DNA from 2 places in the Arthrobacter sp. TMN-49 genome. Region 2 is predicted to be linked to the other one. Evidence: predicted binding sites of a transcription regulator. Region 2 holds the regulator's gene; the other holds the start of a gene.
What was found. The regulator LexA, encoded in region 2, represses DNA repair genes until DNA is damaged. The targets are predictions, from matches to a motif close to TCGAACANNTGTTCGA.
Positions count from the first base shown of each region.

Region 1: the regulator LexA is predicted to act here: its motif matches at 1,780-1,795, upstream of ACX80E_RS05685 (DUF6504 family protein).

Region 1 is NZ_JBTNDH010000009.1:7,766-11,175, forward strand. Features, by position in the region: gene ACX80E_RS05680 (DNA polymerase III subunit alpha) at 1-1,308, opposite strand, end outside; gene ACX80E_RS05685 (DUF6504 family protein) at 1,301-1,633, opposite strand; gene ACX80E_RS05690 (GNAT family N-acetyltransferase) at 1,910-2,416, shown strand; gene ACX80E_RS05695 (SOS response-associated peptidase) at 2,606-3,331, opposite strand.
Region 2 is NZ_JBTNDH010000021.1:10,922-14,331, forward strand. Features, by position in the region: gene ACX80E_RS11070 (ATP-dependent DNA helicase) at 1-1,268, shown strand, start outside; gene lexA (transcriptional repressor LexA) at 1,416-2,159, opposite strand; gene ACX80E_RS11080 (LysM peptidoglycan-binding domain-containing protein) at 2,435-2,875, shown strand; gene ACX80E_RS11085 (histidinol-phosphate transaminase) at 2,978-3,410, shown strand, end outside.

The sequences.
Region 1 (3,410 bases), on a different contig from region 2:
GTGACGTTGCGCACTTTCCACATCAAGGTCAATGTCAGGCAGCGTTGACCTGTCCAGGGAGAGGAAGCGTTCAAAGAGCAAGTCGTTAGCTATGGGGTCCACGGCGCTGATGCCCAGCAGATAGTTAACCAGCGACGACGCCCCGGAACCTCGCGCTGCCCGGCGCACCCCCATGTCCTTGATCATCTCCGAGACTTCCGCCACGGTAAGGAAGTAGGAATCAAAGCCCAACCCGCCAATGGTGGCCAGTTCCACCTCCAGCCTGTTGCGCACCTCAAGCAGCTTCTTGCCGGGGAGTCCCCCGAAGCGCTGGTTGAGCCCTGCCTCTGTGCGCTGGCGCAACTCCATGCCCGCCGGCTGCGTCAACCCCAACACCTGTGATTCAGGGGTTTTGGGTTGTTTCCAGCCAAGATCGGCTGCGGGGTCAAGCCGGCATTTGTCAGCCAGCTGTTCGGTGTTGGACCATAGCTGCCTCAGCTCGGCACTGCCATAGCCGCCCTGGTACACAATCTCTTGCGCCACGGCCTGCATGCGGGCAGCGCTTTTAAGCCAGGCCTGCCCCGTGGGTTGCAAGTCATTGAGCTTCTCCAACGGCGCGATGTTCCTGGCAGCATCCAGAACATCTGCCGTGGGCGCATCATCTTCACAGCTGTAGCGCACGGCGTTGCTTAGAACGGCGGGGACATCAAACTCCTGCGCCAATTTCAGCATCCGCACTGCCTGGGATGTGCTCATGGGTGCGCCGGGTGCGCTCAAATGGCTCAAGATTTCCACCACAAGGGAGCCGACAGGCATGGCATTGCGCCAACTCAAAAATTTGGTGCGCGGCACCAGATATTTGCGCCCATTCAGGGCCCTGCCCACCGGTGATGCGGGGCCAAGTAAAACTGTCAAGGCAGCCCTGCCGGAATTCGTGTCCACAACACCTGCGGCCAGTTGGGCCAGGGTGAGGCCCACAAGCCCCCTGGGTTGGTCATGTGCGGCAGAAATGAGTCGGCACAGGGCGCCGTAGCCTGCACCCGGAGCCAGGGTGGCTGAACCATGGGCCAGGATCACCACGCGTCCGGCCACTTCTAACCCGTTTTGCCCCTCTTCCAGCACGGCAAGGTCAACCCCCACTAGGGGGTCAATCCCGGCAGCCCTGCAGGCTTTGACATGCTTGACGGCACCGTAGAGTCCATCCCTGTCGGTGATGGCCAGCGCGTTGGCGCCATCGGCGGCTGCAGCCTGGGCCAAGTCCTCGGGCCAGGAGACCCCATAGTGAGCACTGAAGGCTGAGGCGCAGTGCAAGTGGACAAAGTTACGCACCTTCTAGCAGCTCCTTAAAATGCTCATCCACAGCGTCATGGATTTTTATGACCCGCCAACGGTCACTGGGCCGGTACCTCACCAAGTCCAAAGTCAACAGCTCCGTTTTGCCTTCCTGGCGTACTTGCACCCGCCACATTTGGGTGTCCACGTATCCCACCCCTTCACCCGGGCGCATGCGTGTCTCGCTCTCCCACCAGGGGCGCCGCTCATACCAACACAAGGGTTCGGCGGCGAGGGTGTAGCACCGCCCACGCCACCACAGCTGCACCAGCGCCCCCGCAGCTGAGCGCCCCACCTTGACCGACTCGCTAAAGGTGCCCATGCGCGCACTCCACCTCCACCCGGCAATGCCAACTCAGCATCATGTTCTTGATCCGAATGACTCATTAGTACATATATCCGAATAGATTTAAGTGTACGCTCAATTTCACGCGGAAAGTAACCCGCACATTGGGAAGAAACGCTTGCGCGGACATCTGTTCTGCGCATAAAGCGTTATGTAGATAGCTGACAACGCAACTGGCGTCTAGCATTGCCTTATGGCCATTGGCTTAGTCGTACTGACGGCGCCACGACGATTTTTTATAAGGAGCGTTCCATGACTGACATGGTCACCCTCATCGCAAAGACCACTCCATTGGAACGCGAACTCAAGATGGCTTCACGTACCGTCCTGAAATCAGATCTCCCACGCCTTGGGGAGCTGTACTACACCGCCTACGACGCCGGAGCCGCCGGTGATTCGATCGAAGTTGCCTTGGCAGACATGCAAGCCTCCATGGCCGGCAAATACGGCCCCTTCCTCCCCAGCGCCTCTCACGTTGCCTTGGATGAAAACGGAAAAATCGTCGCAGCCGTGCTGGTGGTGGAGCACGCAATCGGTGACGACACCCCCGACACTCCCTTCATCATTGAGCTGATCACTGACCGTGAGCACCGCCGCCGCGGCCTGGCCGAGGACTTGGTTCTTGCCACCATGGACACGTTGTTTAACGAGGGCAAGACAGATGTTGCCCTGCGGGTCGAATCCAGCAATTCAGCGGCCCTTGCCTTGTACCTGTCACTGGACTTCCGCCGCTGGTCTCCCGAGGACTCCGAGGACTAAAGCGCCACCATGGAACAGCGGTTGACGTTTATTACCTTGGGCGTCCGTGACGTGTCCCGCTCCCGTGAGTTGTATCTCACAGGCCGAGGTCGACGCCGTGCTGGCGCAGGCGGTTGCGGCGGGCGCCGTCGTGAATAATCCTGTCTGGGCCGTGGACGACGCCGGCAACGTCTGACTCGTCGCCGGCCCCTACAGCGCGACGGGCTCGATGAGTTCGGGGCCGTCGTTGCGCACATTCCCCACGGCAGCACTGACAGGATCAAGCTGCCACGTGGCCGCCTGGCCGTAGGCCTCCGCCAGGACCATTTCCAGCAGTTGCACCGGCGAGCCAGCTGCCGGGTTGAGCCATTGCGTCAAACCTTCAATGCTCAACGGCACCGGCAGTCTGTCGTGCAAGGTGGCCAGCTCCCCTTCCGGTGGCGATGCCATGGTGATGATGCTGGTGGATAGTAGCCATTGGTCCGGCGCCCCATCGTCCTTGGCGGGGTCCTTCCACCATTCGTAAAGCCCGGCAAAGGTGATGAGTGAGCCGTCGGCGCTGTGCACAAAGTACGGTTGTTTGCTCTTGCCGTCCGGTGACTTCTTCCATTCGTAGTAGCCCTGCACGGGCACCCCGCAACGTTTGGTCTTCAAGGCCGCCCGGAACGTTGGCTTCTCCGCCACGGTTTCACTGCGTGCGTTGAAGGCACGCACCCCCACCCCGGGGTCCTTGGCCCAGCCCGGCACCAGCCCCCACTTGGCAACATGGATTTGCCGGTGCGCCTCTCCGTCAATGAGCCGTTCGAGCACAATGGGAACGTCCGTGGTGGGGGCAACGTTGTAGGAGGCCCGCAACTCAAGGGACGCCTCAGCTTCGGCTTCCAGCTCTGCTACCAAGTCGCCCACTGCCCTCGCCATTACGTATCGTCCACACATGGAATCCATAGTGGCACAGACTGCAGCGGCGGCACAGACCCGGCCCACGAGCGCCGCCGCGCAACACTAGATGAGGAAT
Region 2 (3,410 bases):
TGGTGGTGGATGAAGCCCACGAACTACAGGACAGGGTCACCGGTGCCGTCACCGGGCAACTGTCGGTGCAGATGGTGCAGGCGGCAGCCTCCAGTACCCGCAAGCACACAGCTGTTTCGGTTGAGGCCATTCACGCCAGTGCTACGGCACTGGATCTGGCTTTTGCCGGGACGGCGGAGGGTTTGCTGCCCAACGGCCTGAACGACGTTCAAAGCCAGGCCGTTGCACAAGTGCGCGACGCCGTGCGGGCGGCACTCTCAGATTCCAAACCGGAGGGCAACGCCGCAGTGGACGGCGGCAGGTCCATTGCCCGGGCCCGGCTGAACTTGATCTTTGATCTGTGCGAGCGGCTGCTCACTGCCGCTGATGCGCGTGAGGTGGTGTGGGCTTCACGGCCAGGCAGTTTCACCCCCGGCAAGGGTTATCAGAAGGCTGACGACGGCGAACCGGCGGTCATTAACATTGCCCCCTTGAGTGTGGCCATGAAACTTCGTGAGGGCTTGTTCGCGGACCGGACAGTGGTGCTGACTTCGGCAACGTTGGCCATTGGCGAATCCTTCCAGGCCACGGCCGGCGGGCTGGGCCTGCTGGGTCCCGAGGCACCCGCCTGGACGGGGGCCGACGTCGGCTCTCCCTTCGACTACCCCAAGCAAGGCATGCTGTACGTGGCTGCGCACCTGCAAAAACCAGGCTTTGGCATGTCGGCCGAGCAGCTTGATGAACTGGCTGCGCTGATCACTGCCGCCGGTGGCGGTACCCTGGCGTTGTTCTCTTCGCGCCGAGCGGCAGAGGACGCGGCTGAAAAATTGCGCAAGAAACTCTCGGTCAAGATTCTGTGCCAGGGCGATTCCTCCATGGCTGGGCTCATCAAGGAATTCGCCGACGAACCGGACACCTGCCTGTTCGGCACCATGTCACTGTGGCAAGGCGTTGACGTTCAAGGAACGTCCTGCCGGCTGGTGGTCATTGACAGGATTCCGTTCCCGCGACCCGATGACCCGCTGGTGACAGCGAGGGCCCGGGCCGTGGCACAAAGCGGCGGCGACGGCTTCATAGCCATCTCCGCAACCCATGCAGCCGTGCGGCTGGCCCAAGGCGTGGGGCGCCTGATTCGCTCAAGCGCCGACAGGGGAGTGGTGGCTGTTCTTGATTCCCGCCTGGCCAACGCCAGTTACGGCGGATTCTTGCGCGCGGCACTGCCGCCGTTCTGGGCCACCAAGGACCGCGCCGTGGCCTTGGCGGCCCTGAAGCGGCTCTCCGGGAAATAACGCTATGGCCCAGGAACGGGTATTTTTGTAGGCTACGTAAAGGAGACACCAAAGGCCGCCCGCGGCCGACGTGTCGGATAGTAGCCGGAAAATGCCCGTTCCTGGGCCTTAGGAACCATGAATCCGTATGCGTGTTATTTGGCGCGACTAGAGGCTTCGGAGCACCGACACCACTTTGCCCATGATGGTTGCGTGGTCCCCCAGAATGGGTTCATAGCGGGTGTTCTGGGGCAGTAACCAGGTGTGCCCGTCACGCTGACGGAACGTTTTAACAGTGGCCTCGTCGTCGAGCAGGGCAGCCACAATGTCGCCATTGTTGGCTGTTGGCTGTTGGCGCACCACCACCCAGTCACCGTCGCAGATGGCCGCGTCGATCATGGAATCACCTTGAACCTTGAGCATGAACAGCTCCCCGCTGCCCACAATTTGGCGTGGCAACGGCATGATGTCATCGACCGACTGGTCGGCCAGGATGGGACCGCCGGCCGCAATACGGCCCACCAACGGAACAAAGGCAGTGTCAGAGGAGCTGCTGAGTTCGGCGAAGTTGAGCCCGTTGGAGCTGCGTAGCTGTGATGGTGCGCTGACCCCTTCAATCTCCACCTCGCCGTTGTCCAAAACCAGTGGGATAAGAACTTCCATGGCGCGGGGGCGCTTGGGGTCGCGCCGCAAGTAGCCGTGGCGCTCAAGCTGGGTCAGTTGGTGCGTGACGCTGGACAGGCTGGCCAGCCCGACGGCGTCGCCGATTTCACGCATGGAGGGCGGGTAGCCCTTGTCGGCAATGGAGCGCTGGATGCACTCAAGGATCTTTTTCTGCCGAACAGTGAGCCCCTTCATGCCAGCGCGGCTGGGTGCTTGGGGGATGCGGTGCGGAGGTTCGTGAAGCGCCATGGTTCCGGGTCCTTTCGTGGCTGCCCTGAACAATGTCAGTGCCTGCTGGTGGACTGCATCTAGCGGCCAATCCTTGTGATTCAAGTTTAAGCCACAATACGGCCAATTTCAAACATTTGTTCTATCAACCCTTGGCAAGTGTCGTCAATAGATGCTAAAACTGTACTAGTAGCAAATTAGAACATACGTTCTATCGAGGATACGAAGTATGGAATTTCGATCCAGTCGGCATGTGTGGCCAGGGATCTAGATCCACTGTGAAAGGACGAGAAGTCATGAATGCAATGGTTATCTCTGCAGGACCTCTTAGTAGTACACCCAAGGCCCTGTTCGGCGCCGGCCCGGCCGGCTCCGCCCAGCATCATTGGCGAGCTGCCCCCGCGGCAAAGCTGGCGCTGACGCGCAGGGGCAGGCTTGTTCTCTTTGGTGTGCCGGCCATCGTTGCCTCCTCACTGCTGGTGTTCATCGCCTTGGCAATTGTCTTTGGCTCCCTGGCAAGCCCTGCCAACGCCAGCGCTGAGCATCCGGCCATCGATATGGACAGTTACGCGCATTCGGTGACTGTCCTCCAGGGCGACAGTTTATGGAGCATCGCCGGCGCCTCCAATCCGAATCGGGACGTCCGCGAAGTGGTACGGGAGATCGTTGCCCTGAACGAACTCAGCACAGGCGTACTGCAAGCAGGGCAGCGGATCTTCGTGCCCATCCCGCAGTAGAACACCGGCAGCCGGCAAACCCACGAACGGGTGGCCGGGGCAAAGTGTCCGCATACTGTCACGGTTTCGGTGTTTGCCGCCCCCGGCAATTAAGCTGGAACCATGGATCAGTTTGAACGCCTAGGCCAATTGCCACTCCGCGACGATCTGCGCGGACTGCACCCCTACGGTGCACCCCAACTTGACGTCCCGGTGCTGCTGAATGTCAATGAGAATACCTTCGGTGTCCCCGCCGACGCCAAGGAAGCCATCCTGAAAGCCGTCGCTGCGGAACTGGAAGGCCTCAACAGGTACCCCGACAGGGAATTCAGCACTCTCCGCCAGGAGCTGGCAACCTACCTCGGCCACGGCCTCAGCGATGACAACGTGTGGGCCGCAAACGGCTCCAATGAAGTACTGCAACAAATCCTTCAGGCATTTGGTGGGCCAGGACGCACCGCCATGGGGTTCCCGCCCACATACTCGATGTACCCCCTGCTGGCCAGCGGCACAGGAACCGGCTACATCGCGGGATGGCGCGATGCGGACTTCGGTT